Regions from separate parts of the Priestia sp. AB genome, predicted to be linked through region 1. Evidence: a T-box and tRNA genes for the amino acid it is inferred to sense, from the RefSeq annotation. Region 1 holds a T-box; the other regions hold tRNA genes.
What was found. A T-box is a leader RNA that pairs with one kind of tRNA and senses whether it is charged. The one in region 1 lies ahead of serS (serine--tRNA ligase), so its partner is inferred to be a tRNA-Ser.
Positions count from the first base shown of each region.

Region 1 (5,130 bases):
ACTTGCGGCTGGTGGACATACAGTAATGCTAGGAAGCCTTCTAGCAGGGACGACAGAAAGTCCTGGAGAAACAGAAATCTACCAAGGTAGACGCTTTAAAGTGTACCGTGGAATGGGCTCTGTAGGAGCTATGGAAAAAGGAAGTAAAGATCGATACTTCCAAGAAGATAATAAAAAATTAGTCCCAGAAGGTATCGAAGGACGTTTGCCTTACAAAGGACCTGTAGCAGATACTTTATATCAAATGATTGGCGGTTTACGCGCAGGAATGGGTTACTGTGGTTCAGCTAACTTAGAAGCGTTACGTGAACAGGCACAATTCATTCGTATGACTGGAGCAGGTTTAAGAGAAAGCCACCCACATGATGTACAAATCACAAAAGAATCTCCTAACTATTCTATGAGATAATCATGAATGTTAAAAAACACGTTTCCCTATTAGGGAAACGTGTTTTTTATGTCATGGATCATAAATGTAACAGTACTTCTTTATCTATTTTTTTAAATTTTAGTATGATAAAATTACATTTATGTGAGTTTACGTTTGGAGGGTATAGAGTGAGAAACGCAGTACAGAAACAATTAATTTGTGTCATTGCTGTTATGTTAATGGCCAGCGTATTTTTTGTCTCTACACAAGCATCAGCTGCTCCTAAAACAGATGATATTGGCGTTGAAGCAGATGCAGCGATCTTAGTAGAGGCAAGTACGGGGAAAGTATTATACGGGAAAAATACGGATGCTTTATTAGGTATTGCAAGCATGACAAAAATGATGACGGAATACCTAGTATTAGAATCCATAAAAGATAAGAAATTATCTTGGGATCAACGTGTGCCAGTTAGTAAATATGCAGCTAAAATTTCTCAGGATTATGGATTATCGAATGTACCGTTAATTGAAAACCAAAAATACACGGTGAAAGAATTATATGATGCCATGGCTATTTACTCAGCTAATGGAGCTGCAATTGCTTTAGCTGAAGCTGTCAGTGGTTCTGAAGAAAACTTTATTAAGTTAATGAACGAAACGGCAAAAAGATTAAATATGGGTGAATCAAAATTTGTCAATTCCACAGGTCTTTCTAATTCTCTGTTAAAAGGAATGTATCCAAAAGGAACGAAGGAAGAAGATGAGAACCTTCTATCGGCTCGGGCAGTTGCTACCCTTGCTTATCACTTAATTCATGATTATCCAGAATCTTTGGAAGTAGCTAAAACTCCTTCTAAGATGTTTAGACAAGGACAACAAGGCGAAACAAAAATGAACAATTGGAATAAGATGCTCCCAGGTTTTTCAGCTGCCTACAGCGGCGTAGACGGTTTAAAAACTGGCCATACAGATTTTGCAGGTCAATGTTTCACTGGGACTGCAGAGCGTAACGGGGTAAGATACATAACAGTTGTAATGAATGCTAAGGAAAACGGCAAGTCTACGGAAGCTGCTCGTTTTTCCCAAACAAAAAAGATATTGGATTATGCTTTTAGTCATTTTCAGTTAAAAGAAGTAGTGCCTGCTAACGGCGAGATTAAGGGGCATGAAACAATTGATGTTGCTAAAGGAAAATCAAAAGAAGCTTCCGTTTCTCCAAAGAATTCGGTAAAGATTATTACCGAAAAAGGTCAAAAAGATCATACTAAAATCAACTTTAAGTTAAACGATAAAGTTATGAACGATCAAAAAGTTGTTGCTCCTATTAAAAAAGGAGAAACAGTTGCTTATGTGAGTGCAACAAACAGCAATCTTAAAGATTTAGGCTATGTAGGAGGTCAAACTACAGATAGCATGACGCAGGTTGTGACAAACGAATCTGTTGAAAAAGCTGGATGGTTCTCTCTCGCTATCCGCAGTATTGGCAACTTCTTCAGCGATATTTGGATGAATGCTGCAAATACAGTGAATAACTGGTTTTAATGATAACTCAAGAGAAAGAAGAGATACTACAAGAGAGTATCTCTTCTTTTTATTTTTAGATTTGTTTGTATATAATCTATAAATTAGATAGGAATTTTCCGAAAAATGCGGTAAAATAGACACTAAGTTTTGAATTTTGTATATACACTAAAAATTATTGTGAAACACTTGATACAGGAGGAAGACAAACATGAATAACATTACAGGTACTGATCGTGTAAAACGGGGAATGGCGGAAATGCAAAAAGGCGGCGTTATCATGGACGTGATCAATGCAGAGCAAGCAAAAATTGCAGAAGCAGCAGGCGCTGTTGCCGTTATGGCATTAGAGCGTGTTCCAGCTGATATCCGTGCAGCAGGCGGCGTGTCTCGTATGGCAGACCCAACAATTGTTGAAGAAGTGATGAATGCTGTGTCCATTCCAGTTATGGCAAAAGCTCGTATTGGCCATATTGTTGAAGCACGCGTGCTAGAAGCGATGGGTGTAGACTACATCGATGAAAGTGAAGTGTTGACTCCAGCTGATGAGGAGTTTCATTTAAATAAAAATACATTTACGGTTCCATTTGTGTGCGGTTGCCGTGATCTTGGCGAAGCATCTCGTCGTATTGCTGAAGGAGCTGCAATGCTTCGTACAAAGGGCGAACCAGGGACAGGAAACATCGTGGAAGCAGTACGTCATATGCGTCAAGTAAACGCTCAAGTACGTAAAGTTGTGGGCATGGACGAAGATGAGTTAATGACAGAAGCTAAACTATTAGGTGCACCTTATGAGTTATTACTGCAAATTAAACGTGAAGGTCGTTTACCGGTTGTAAACTTTGCAGCAGGCGGTGTAGCAACACCAGCAGATGCAGCGTTAATGATGCAGCTTGGAGCAGACGGCGTGTTCGTTGGATCAGGAATCTTTAAATCAGACAACCCTGAAAAGTTTGCACGTGCAATCGTGGAAGCAACAACACATTATCAAGACTATGAACTGATTGCAAACTTATCAAAAGGGTTAGGAAGTGCAATGAAAGGGATTGAAATTTCATCATTATTACCAGAAAACCGCATGCAAGAGCGTGGATGGTAATTTAAAGGGAGTTTTGACAAAATGGTAAAAGTAGGCGTGTTAGGATTACAAGGTGCCTTTCGCGAGCATGCACAAGCATTAGAAGCAGCAGGCGCTGAAGCCATTATCATAAAAAAAGTTGAACAGCTAAACGAAATAGATGGTTTAATCCTACCGGGCGGGGAAAGCACAGCGATGCGTCGTCTGATTGACAAATATGACTTTATGGAACCTCTTCGCCAGTTTGCACAAGCAGGTAAACCGGTATTTGGTACGTGTGCGGGTTTAATTTTACTTGCAGGACAAGTCGTTGACCGTGAAGAGCCCCATTTAGGTGTTATGGATATTACGGTAGCTCGAAACTCGTTTGGGCGTCAACGGGATAGCTTTGAAGCTGCCTTAAATATTAAAGATATCGGTGAAGATTTTATAGGCGTATTTATCCGTGCTCCGCATATTGTAGAAGTAGGAGAAAACGTTGAAGTCTTAGCTATGCATAACGACCGAATCGTTGCGGCAAGACAAGGTCAATTCTTGGGATGTTCGTTTCATCCAGAATTGACAGATGATGCCCGCATGGCGCAGTATTTTGTAGCAATGGTTGAAGAAGCTTCAAAAAAACCTGTATAAATGAATTGCATCTTGTAAAGACTTGTAGTACATTATGATTAATAAAAATGATATTGGTATAAAGCGTTGATAGGAAATAGTAATAAGATTTTTGATTTCAAGAGAGTCGATGGCTGGTGTGAATCGATAATCAATTCTTATGAATCCGTCCTGGAGCAAGCTGTCGAAAAAGTAGTAGGCAGTTTCGGTTCATCCGTTATCTGGTTTAAGAGGAAGGCTTATTTTAGCTTTCAATTAGGGTGGCAACGCGGGTAAACTCTCGTCCCTTTCATGGGGATGAGAGTTTTTATTTTGCCCTTTTATACTAAAGGAGGTACTAAGTATGTTAGATTTAAAATTTTTACGTGCTAATTTTAATGAAGTAAAAGAAAAGCTCAAGTTTCGTGGTGAGGACTTAACGGACTTAGGTCGCTTTGAAGAGTTAGATGCAAAACGCCGTGAGCTAATTGCTCAAACAGAAGAGTTAAAAAGCAAGCGAAATGAAGTATCACAGCAAATTGCACAATTGAAGCGTGAAAAACAAGATGCTGATCATTTAATCGTTGAAATGCGTGAAGTAGGAGATCGCGTAAAGCAATTGGATGAAGAGCTTCGCAGCGTTGAAGAAGAATTAGAACTATTGCTGCTTTCAATTCCTAACGTTCCACATGAAAGTACGCCTGTAGGTGAAACTGAAGATGATAACGTAGAAGTTCGCAAATGGGGAGAAATTAAACAATTTGATTTTGAACCAAAACCGCATTGGGATTTAGGAACAGATTTAAATATTTTAGATTTTGAAAGAGCTTCGAAAGTAACGGGAAGCCGCTTTGTATTTTATAAAGGGTTAGGTGCAAGATTAGAACGCGCTCTTATTAACTTTATGATGGATTTACATATGGATGAGCATGGTTATGAAGAAATTCTTCCTCCATATATGGTGAATCGCACAAGCATGACAGGAACAGGGCAGCTTCCTAAATTTGAAGAAGATGCATTCAAGATTAAAGAAGAAGATTATTTCTTAATTCCTACAGCTGAAGTACCAGTTACAAATTTACATCGTGATGAAATTTTAAGCGGAGATCAGCTTCCAATTGCTTATACAGCGTATAGTGCTTGCTTCCGCTCAGAAGCAGGCTCTGCAGGAAGAGATACACGTGGTCTTATTCGTCAGCATCAGTTTAATAAAGTAGAACTCGTTCGCTTTGTTAAGCCAGAAGATTCTTATGATGAATTAGAAAAATTAACGGGCCATGCTGAAAAGGTTCTTCAACTATTAGGTTTACCTTACCGAGTTCTAAGCATGTGTACAGCTGACTTAGGTTTCACAGCAGCCAAAAAGTATGATATTGAAGTTTGGATTCCAAGTTATGAAACGTATCGTGAAATTTCTTCTTGTTCAAACTTTGAAAGCTTCCAAGCTCGCCGTGCTAATATTCGCTTCCGCCGTGATACAAAAGCAAAACCAGAACATGTTCATACACTAAACGGTTCTGGCTTAGCAATTGGCCGTACGGTAGCTGCAATTTTAGAAAACTACCAGCAGG
Region 1 covers NZ_JAQMYN010000033.1:8,341-13,470, reverse strand. The annotation lists gene guaB (IMP dehydrogenase) at 1-409, shown strand, start outside; gene POF52_RS30355 (serine hydrolase) at 559-1,914, shown strand; gene pdxS (pyridoxal 5'-phosphate synthase lyase subunit PdxS) at 2,105-2,992, shown strand; gene pdxT (pyridoxal 5'-phosphate synthase glutaminase subunit PdxT) at 3,014-3,601, shown strand; T-box leader at 3,659-3,871, shown strand; gene serS (serine--tRNA ligase) at 3,924-5,130, shown strand, end outside.

Region 2 (5,130 bases), on a different contig from region 1:
AGAGATGCGGTCTAACTGACGTTGATACAGTTCGTCATCAGTCATTTCACCATCTTGAACTTTTTTGCGATCAGCTTGCGTAATTTTCTGTTCTGCTTCTTTAGGGTGAAGCATAATCCAATAATCCTTCATATCGCGTTCTGTAATTTTTACCACATTTTTAGCATCTTTATTCTTTTTATTTTCCGGAATATCAATCACATTTGTGGTGTAAGGAACATCGATCATAGTGGCTAACTTTTTAGCGATGCGCAGCCTTTCTTCAGCTGTATTTCCTTGAAAACGAGTATATGTAATCGTATTTAAAGAGGTATTATCTACAATTACGCGGTTATAACGATCGTACATTTTCCCTCGAGGAACAGGCGTACTGACCGTAACGTCCTGTGTTTTTTCCACTTCTCGTTCGTAATTCTCACCGTATACAATTTGAACAAGTCCCAACCGCAAAATTAATACGGAAAATAGGGCAAATACGGTCAAGAAAAGTAAGTTCACACGAAAAGGCACGTGACTTTTTCTTCTTTTTTTCTTTTTCATACCAACACCTACACTTTATAAAACATATATACCATAACACCATAAAATCAGCCATTTAGCAAATAAATAGACACCTGGCAGGTGCCTATTTACACAACGTATTTATTCTAAAAGAAAAGCGAAGCATTTTCCATAGTACAAATGAAGGAGCTGACAACACTCTAAGCTGGAGACTCTCCGTCTCCTTCATTTAATACCGGAGGAGTAACAGTCGTTTCTTTTTTGTGCAGAGGCTGTGAGATATGTCTCACACAAAAATAAATGATCGTATGCCCTGCTCCAACAATAGCTAATAAAGTGGGAATACTTTTTGCTTCATCAAAAAATAGTACAGCTATTAAAAATAAAGATATAGAAACGACGCGCCCGATATTCAGAAATACTTCTCTGACAACAATGTATTCAATTCTTTTTGAAACAACGTCTTTTGCTCGTCCAATCACATCGTACGTTAGAGAAATGAATGGAACCAATAAAATAGGATAGGCAATGGCAATACAAACAGCATATATAATTAACTTTGGATACGATAAGTTAAAGATAAGCAAAAAGACTGCTCCATAGAGAAGGAGGCCTCCTGTGAAGATAAACCGAAGGCGATTTTTTTGCTTAATAAACCTTGAGGCAACATAGTATCCCACAAATGCAACCGCTGAATTCACCAGTCCATATGTTCCTAAAGCTAATTCACTTCCCGTCGTAATAAATACCATGACGGATACAACAAAAATGAACGTACCTTCACGCAACCCTTGAAAGAAATGAGCCTGCAATATTCGATTCCAGTCTTTATTGACTTTTCGTTCAGCCCATACTTCTTTAAATTTGTATACTCCTTCCGCTGCGCGTCTTGTAATAAAAAAACTAAGCACAACGGCACCGATAAACAATAGCAGCGATACACCAAACACAATTTTATACCCAAGTGATTCATACAAAGCGGAAATAACAAAGCCCGCTCCTAAAGGACCAATCATCCCTGCAAAAGAGTTTAAGATCCCTAAAAATCCGTTAAAAAAGTCTCTTGTATCCGGTTCTGTAATTTCAAAAGTTAGCACATTAAAAGCTAGCCAATAAAAGCCGTATCCTATACCCAGCAGTCCACCAAGCAATACTAAATACTGGGCTGCGTTAGCTCCACTGACTAATACAGCGATATAAAAAACAGCTAAAAAAGATACACCTAACCTTAAAACCACAACCCGGTCAATTCGTTTGGCCCATTTACCTGCTAAAATAAACGTAAGCGGCTGAAGCACCACTACCGCTAAATTATAAATAGCGAGATCCGAAAATTCGCCTGATTGTTTCCACAGATAAATGTTAACAAACGAATTGGAAATTGAAATAGCCAAGGCATAAAGACCGCCTATAATTAAAAGCAAAAGTAAATCTTTACTAACTTCTACATCTCCAACTACTTTTTTTAATAAAGGCATATCAAAAAACTCCTTTTCTCTTCTACACCTAGTGTGTGAAAAAGAAAAGGAGATATGTAAAAGAATTGGAAAACAAAAAAGCCAGTAAAGGTAATAATTACTTTACTGGCTCTTAAATACGTCTTTAGCTTATTTTGCAGCGTCGTAACGCTTAGCAACTTCGTCCCATTTTACAACATTAAAGAATGCTGAAATGTAATCTGGACGGCGGTTTTGGTAATTTAAGTAGTAAGCGTGCTCCCAAACGTCTAGACCAAGAATTGGCGTTTTACCTTCCATTAATGGGCTATCTTGGTTTGGTGTGCTTGTTACTTCTAATTCGCCGTTGTTTACAACTAACCAAGCCCAGCCAGAACCGAAGCGAGTTTTAGCTGCATTTGCAAATTCTTCTTTGAATTGATCAAAGCTGCCGAATTTGCTAGCGATAGCGTCTGCTAATTCACCAGTTGGAGCACCGCCGCCGTTAGGGCAAAGGATTGTCCAAAATAATGAGTGGTTCGCATGACCGCCACCGTTATTGCGTACTGCTGTACGGATATCTTCAGGAACAGCATCTAAGTTTGAAATTAACTCTTCAATACTTTTGCTTTCTAAATCCGCTTTGCCTTCAACAGCAGCGTTTAAATTTGTAACATATGTGTTGTGATGTTTTGTGTGGTGAATATTCATTGTTTCTTTGTCGATATGTGGTTCCAGTGCATCGTATGCATAAGGTAGTTCTGGTAATTTGTAAGCCATGAATAATTCCTCCTTCAAAATATGTAAGCATTTTGGCGCGAAAGCACCATATACGTTTAGATTAGCAAATTTACCCTACTGTTTCAAATAAAAAGTTCCTAATCCATGATTTATATTTACCTAATTCCCATTCACTATTCTTTTAAACATAAAAAAAGCTTCTTTTTCTCAAAAGAAGCTTTGAATAGACAATAGTATGGCGGAGGAAGAGGGATTCGAACCCCCGCGGGCTTTAACACCCCTGTCGGTTTTCAAGACCGATCCCTTCAGCCGGACTTGGGTATTCCTCCAACCTTATAAATGGTGGACCCTGCAGGACTCGAACCTGCGACCGGACGGTTATGAGCCGTCTGCTCTAACCAGCTGAGCTAAGGGTCCACATGGCTCCACAGGTAGGACTCGAACCTACGACCGATCGGTTAACAGCCGATAGCTCTACCACTGAGCTACTGTGGAACAATATGAATTATGTAAGTCACAAACGTAAATTGGAAAATAGCGGCGGAGGGGATCGAACCCCCGACCTCACGGGTATGAACCGTACGCTCTAGCCAGCTGAGCTACACCGCCATGGCTCCACAGGTAGGACTCGAACCTACGACCGATCGGTTAACAGCCGATAGCTCTACCACTGAGCTACTGTGGAACAATATAACATTTACTAGCGACATTAAAAATTTAACATGTTTCTAGCCTAAAGTCAATATATTATTTTAAAACTGCGTATAAAAAATAGGCAATCATCAGCAGTTGAATAAATCCTTTTGAAATAGCGCCACTAAAAAAGCCAATAACCGAACCTACTCCAATTTTTACTGCGTTGCTAATTGTGGTCCGATGAACAATCAGTTCTCCTACAATCGCTCCGATAAACGGCCCTAAAATAATTCCAAATCCCGGAATGACAAACGGACCTACAAGCAGCCCAACTGTACTTCCCCAAACACCTGCTTTAGTGCCTCCGAATTTTTTCACACCAATAATATTAGCTATATAGTCTGCTAAAAAAAGTGCGACAACTAACAATCCTTGTACCACCCAAAATAACCAGCTATAGGAGCTAAAATTATAAAATAAACCGTATATAACAAATCCTAGAGCTACAAATAGCACGCTCGGTATGATGGGATAAACCAACCCAACAAACGATACAACAAAGCTAACGATAATTAACGCCCAACATAAAATAGCCATGCCCGCACCTATCCTTTTTATTATTACTATTTATCATACAATAACCACTCCTATAAAGAAAGACCTTGCACGACGAGTACTTCCTTTATTTTACTTTCGAATACCTCTTCAAATAAAGATTTTCGAGTGTACCTCTGCAATATTAACAGCACGGTCCTCAAGGTGCCCGTAATATCCAAAAAAACAATGACGGCAAAACCTGTACATATACGCATAAAATGTGCTTGTAACAAAACGCTCCACCGCATCATTGTAATTGGTAACGGTTTCTAAAATCTATTGTAAACCTTAAATTTTCGCTATAAAATAAGGTATAATCAGAATCTTCAATAAGAGGAGGCTTTACAATGAGCATGCTGAAAAAGATGGCATGGAGTTTTATTTCCTTCAAAAAAATAAGGTCGCTTCGCTTTGAGCATACGAATAAAACAATTGGCTTTGTGCTGTTTTTAACATTTATTTCTTTGCTGCCTACATTTTTCTTTATGACTTTGACGATTGTAAACGGCTATCATATCGCTACTACAGATCTTCCGAAATCTGTTTCTTCTTTTTCTATTTCAAACTCACAGCTTACGTCAAGTCAACCTTTCACAAAAAAAGTAAACGGTACCGCTTTTATCTTAAACCCCTCACAGTCTATTGAACGATTTCATTCCCCTGCTCATGCCATTGGTTTTTTAAAGGATGGAATTTACATCACGACTAATTCACAAACACAAACGTATTCATATGAGTTGCTAAACTGGCATCATAAAGATAAAAATGAACTGTTAAACTTGCTGCACGAACAAAAATTTTCTTTATACATACTTGTCCCTATCGCTATGCTTTTACTGTACGTATTAACATCTGGACTAAACTTCCTTTCTATTACCTGCCTTGCTTATCTTGGAAAGCTGATTGGACTCATTGCTAAAAAGCAGCTTCCCTTCAAGCAGCTATGGGCACTGAGCGCTTATAGTACGGTAGCCTTCACGCTGCTTTATACGCTTTTTGAAGCTTTTTCTTTGTCTCTAGCACTACATAGCTCTCTTTACTGGATAGGAACATTCTTCATTTACTTGTTGCTCGTCACAAGGGTTCCTATAAGAAGAAAGGTAAAACCTAATAAAGATGCTGGGACAAACGTATTTTAGTTGAAGGAGAATCCAAACGAGGAATCTAGATTCTTGATAGAGAATCCACCTCTTTTGGATTTTTTTATTGATATGGTGAA
Region 2 covers NZ_JAQMYN010000001.1:375,203-380,332, reverse strand. The annotation lists gene POF52_RS01935 (peptidoglycan D,D-transpeptidase FtsI family protein) at 1-540, opposite strand, end outside; gene POF52_RS01930 (MFS transporter) at 702-1,979, opposite strand; gene sodA (superoxide dismutase SodA) at 2,109-2,717, opposite strand; tRNA gene POF52_RS01920 (tRNA-Ser) at 2,915-3,007, opposite strand; tRNA gene POF52_RS01915 (tRNA-Ile) at 3,019-3,095, opposite strand; tRNA gene POF52_RS01910 (tRNA-Asn) at 3,099-3,173, opposite strand; tRNA gene POF52_RS01905 (tRNA-Met) at 3,214-3,287, opposite strand; tRNA gene POF52_RS01900 (tRNA-Asn) at 3,289-3,363, opposite strand; gene POF52_RS01895 (DUF456 domain-containing protein) at 3,426-3,911, opposite strand; gene POF52_RS01890 (DUF1189 domain-containing protein) at 4,259-5,050, shown strand.
Region 2: it has a tRNA-Ser gene. The T-box ahead of serS (serine--tRNA ligase) is inferred to sense a tRNA for this amino acid. The anticodon was not compared.

Region 3 (5,130 bases), on a different contig from region 1:
AGGTGTATGTTCCTACTTAATAATTGCAAAATTAAGTATTAAAACACAACTTACATAGATGTTGACTTCTGCGAAATTATAAAGTAAAATGATTTTTGTTGGTAGCGAAACAGATATTAATTATTAAATTACTAGTCCATGTTTCATATGAAGGGGTAGCATACGGATAAATGTAACTGACTATAAATAACTTCCATACTTATTGGTGGCATAGTCAAGGTCTGCAATACCTTTATCACCGGTTCAAATCCGATTGCCGTATCCACATTCTAATAAAGAGCTTAGAAAGGACCTTTAGCTCAGCTGGTTAGAGCAGACGGCTCATAACCGTCCGGTCGTAGGTTCGAGTCCTACAAGGTCCACCATTGAACCTGAAATATGGAGGAATACCCAAGTCTGGCTGAAGGGATCGGTCTTGAAAACCGACAGGGGTGTCAAAGCCCGCGGGGGTTCGAATCCCTCTTCCTCTTCCATTGTATATTTATTATTATCGCGGGGTGGAGCAGTTCGGTAGCTCGTCGGGCTCATAACCCGAAGGTCGCAGGTTCAAATCCTGTCCCCGCAACCATTTTTCACACGCGGATGTGGCGGAATTGGCAGACGCGCTAGACTTAGGATCTAGTGTCTTATGACGTGGGGGTTCAAGTCCCTTCATCCGCACCATTTTAGTAAGCGCCCGTAGCTCAATTGGATAGAGCGTTTGACTACGGATCAAAAGGTTAGGGGTTCGACTCCTCTCGGGCGCGCCATAAACGGGAAGTAGCTCATTTTGGTAGAGCCCAATTCTGATAAGCGTGAGGTCGGTGGTTTAAGTCCCCTTAGGCCTACTATTATTCCACAGTATCTCAGTGGGAGATTCATACAGAGAAGTACCCAAGTGGCTCAAGGGGCTCCCCTGCTAAGGGAGTAGATCGTTAACGCGGTGCGAGGGTTCGAATCCCTTCTTCTCTGCCATTTCATAATTTTATCTGGTCCGTTGGTCAAGTGGTCAAGAGATTATCTTTTTAAAAAGATAACACGGGTTCGCATCCCGGACGGGTCATTACAAAAAAGGCAGTTTGCTGATAAAGCAAGCTGTCTTTTTTATTGAATAAGAGATATTGCTTTAATCCATTATGTAAAACTAATTTAAATGTTATTAGAATGAAGATAAAAAGCATTTGATAATAGTGCTGATAACTCGGAGTATGTCAACAGAGATATTTAATAAATTTCAACATTGTAGAAACGCTCCAGATATAACCCAAAAAGAACCACCCCCAACAAAAAAGCACTCACTAAAAGTGAGTGCTTTTTCATTAAATAAACAATCCAACCATAATACCTGTTAAAATCGATCCCATTGTCGCTACTAACAGCATCTTCAAGCCAAACTTCGCAACGCGTGAAGCTTGTTCGCCGTTGATTGCTTGGATCGTACCAAGAACGATACCAATTGAGCTGAAGTTGGCAAATGAGATTAAGTAAGCTGATACGATCCCAACCGTTTTTTCAGAAAGGTGAGGCATCATTTTTTGGAAGTCAAGCATGGCAACGAATTCGTTTGCTACTACTTTTGTTCCCATTACGCCGCCGGCTCTCATTAGTTCATCTGCCGGAATACCCATGATAAAGGCAATTGGGTAGAAGATATAGCCTAAAATATCTTGAACGGTTAATCCAATTACGCCGTTTAATACGTAGTTCACTAATGCTAAAAGACCAACGTACGTTACAAGCATAGCTGCTACGATTAACGCAACGCGTCCGCCGTCTAGGGCACCGTCACCGATTGCTTCAAACAGCGTGCCTTGCTTAGCAGGCGCTTTGATATCGACTTCGTTTTCATCTTCTACTTTTACTGGTGCAACGATAGAAGAAACGATTAAGCCAGAGAATACGTTTAGCGGAAGGGCAATTAATACGTATTCCGCCGGAATCATCTGCATGTATGCGCCAAGAATTGAACAAGAAACGGATACTAAAGATGTTGTTGTAACGATAAATAAACGGTTTGGTGTTAAACCTCCGATGTGGTTTTTCACCGCAATTAGCGCCGTTGTATCACCAAAGATCATCGCATTCACGGCTGTGAAGCTTTCAATTTGGGGAAGTCCGGTAATTTTTGAAACAAGTCCTCCAATATATTTGATCCCAAAGGGTAAAATACGAGAGTAGTTTAAAATACTTAATAATGCTGAAACGAATACAATCATAACTAACGTCTGGATAAAGAAAATGCCTTTTCCTGCAAGATCTCCAAACACGAACGAAATTCCGTCGTTACCAAATGATAAGATCTTTGTAAATACACTTGTGATAAAGTCAAGCACCTTGCGACCAATCGATGTATTCATCATAAAAGCAGAGATAGCAAGCTGGATGACAAGCATAACTGCGATGCCTTTATAGTTGATAAGTTTCCTGTCGTTTGACATGAGGAATGCAATTGCTAAGACAATTACAATCCCGATAATTCCCATTAAAATTGACATTTACTTTTCTCCTTACATGTATTCTATATTTATAAAAGAGGGACGTGCATAGAAATGACTATGTAAATCGGCCTCTATTTTATATAAAAATCAGGACTTTCACGCTAGTTTTAGTAAAAATGGGCAAAATTTTTTAGGCCATTGTAAAAAATGACGTAATTGTAAAATAATATTTACTATGTGCTAATATGTAAAAAAACATGCAGAACTGACATAATAACTTATATTTCGACAGCCTCTACTATCTTAAATCATTTCGAACAAAAGAAAAAGAGGAAATGAAGATATTTTTAATATAATTGTGAAATATTTTTTAAACTTTCATGATATTGCCAAGATTTTAGTGGAATATATGAAAAATAAGAGATCCATCTTTAAAATGTGGTAAAATATGACGTAATTAGTAAGGGGAAACGGGGAAGGGAGAGATACGAATGAATCAACGTAAAATAATTCATTTAGCAACCGGCATGCCTGAACAAATGGCATACAGTCCCGGCAAAGAAATACGTACAGGCATACGCAAGAAGCAAGTAGACGAAACGTTTTTAGCAAAAGAAGGATTCCAAGGCGACGGCGTAGCGAACTTAAAGTATCACGGCGGTCCGGATCGTGCGGTGTGCGTATATTCATATGAGCACTATAAGAAATGGAACGAAGAGTTTGATACGGAGCTCCCCATGTCTGCGTTTGGAGAAAATCTTGTTGTAGCAGGCATGCTTGAAAAAGAAGTATGCATTGGAGACGTTTATCAAGTAGGAGACGCCATTATTCAAGTAACACAAGGACGAAATCCATGCGACACGATTACAAAGCGAACGGGCGTTAAAGGAATTCTAAAACGAATGATTGAGACAAGCTATACTGGCTATCTTTGCCGCGTGCTGAAAGAAGGTACGATTACGCAAGATGCAGAAGTGAAATTGATTGAAGCTCATCCAAACCAAGTATCCGTTTGGTTTACGCTTGATTTATATTTCCATCATCCAAAAGATGTAGAAGGGATGAAGCGGGCTTTAGAAGTGGCTGAGCTAGCTGAAGACTGGAAGCATAAATTTCAAACGCGCATTGAAAAGGCGCTTTCCGTCGCGCAGCGATAAAAAGTAAATGCCCTCTAATCGTTAGAACGTATCTAACGATTAGAGGGCATTTTTTTCTTAGAAGCGTCCGTATCCTAAGAAATGATCTTGATAATAAGAAACATCTAGGTCAGCTACAGCTACACCGTGTGAACCAGCATGAATCATTTGGCCGTTTCCGATGTAGATTCCCATGTGAGATGGGCCGCTTGTGTATGTGTTTTGGAAGAATACTAGATCTCCTGGTTGTGGAGACGAAATTTTTGTCGCCATATTCCAGTAGTTGGCTACGCTTGTACGTGAAATGCTGTGACCGCTATGGTTGAACACGTATGCGATAAAGCCTGAGCAGTCAAATCCGCTTGGTGTGTTTCCTGCCCATTGGTAAGGTGATCCTACTAAACTACGTGCAACATTTACTGTGCTTCCAGAAGCCGTGCTTGTTGTTGGAGCAGGTGCTGGTGTGCTAGTTTCTTGTGCTGCAGATGTAGATGAAGATGCTGTAGAAGTAGAAGGAGTTGATGTGCTTACACCTTTTACTTGGCTTGCGCTTGGTTTACCTGATGCAATTGTTACGTAGCTTGAGCTTTTTGAAATCCATTTGTTTGGTGCAATTTCAACTAAGCCGTTTGCTTCTTTTAAAATAGCAAACTCTTGACCTTGTGCTGCAGTTCCAACGACTGGAGATGAAAAGCTAGCTCCTTGACGAATATTTAACGCACTCACGTTTACGATGACTTTTTGATTAGTAGTAGTAGTTGCTTGTTGTTGAGGTACGCTTGGCGTTACCTTTTCTTGTACGGGTGCTGGTGCAGCGCCTCCGTCATTTGCACTTGCTGAAGTTGTGCTAAATGTTAGGGCAGCGGGAACAAGTAATGCTGCTAACCCCATATTCATAACTGTACGATTTGCTTTCTTTAGCATGTTCTTTCTCCCTTTCCATAACTTGTTTTATTCACAACTGTGAGTCTATCAATCCTGACAGGAAAAGTAAACATCTAATTCCAAATTACGACATTTTGTAACATAGTTTTAATATTAAAGGGCGATATAAGTAGAATTGTCACCTTCTCTGTAATAATTCTGACAATTTATCTAGGTAGAAATGTTTAGGGGATTCATAGATTTATTAGAAAATATGTAAGCTAAATGAAAAAGGGGAGCAGAAACCCAGCAGCTGAATGGCTTCAGGGCTTTTAGGATGTATAAAAGCTATAGATAAAAAGTGATATCGTCACTAGCGATGCCCTTTATTTTTTCTGGATGAGCATATAGAGAAGAAAGATACGTTGTCATAAAAGAAACTCAGTTACTATAACTGCTATCCATGAAGTACATTAAAGGCGTGCAATTGAAGTGAGCAAAAAAGAAGCGTAGTATACAAGGAGGAATGAATGCGTGAGTCATTTACATTCATATATGTAGGAGTGGTTGTTGTATGAAACAGTCATCATCTTTTATTAATGGAATTCTTTTAGCTGCTCTTGTACTGATTTGGGGATTAACGTGGCCGATGTCGAAGCTGGCGCTTGGCTATTCATCGCCTATTTTGTTATCTGGACTGCGGTCATTAAGTG
Region 3 covers NZ_JAQMYN010000004.1:479,562-484,691, reverse strand. The annotation lists tRNA gene POF52_RS15815 (tRNA-Ile) at 289-365, shown strand; tRNA gene POF52_RS15810 (tRNA-Ser) at 381-473, shown strand; tRNA gene POF52_RS15805 (tRNA-Met) at 492-568, shown strand; tRNA gene POF52_RS15800 (tRNA-Leu) at 579-663, shown strand; tRNA gene POF52_RS15795 (tRNA-Arg) at 673-749, shown strand; tRNA gene POF52_RS15790 (tRNA-Ser) at 864-954, shown strand; gene POF52_RS15785 (NupC/NupG family nucleoside CNT transporter) at 1,299-2,474, opposite strand; gene POF52_RS15780 (MOSC domain-containing protein) at 2,909-3,574, shown strand; gene POF52_RS15775 (C40 family peptidase) at 3,632-4,477, opposite strand; gene POF52_RS15770 (DMT family transporter) at 4,992-5,130, shown strand, end outside.
Region 3: it has a tRNA-Ser gene. The T-box ahead of serS (serine--tRNA ligase) is inferred to sense a tRNA for this amino acid. The anticodon was not compared.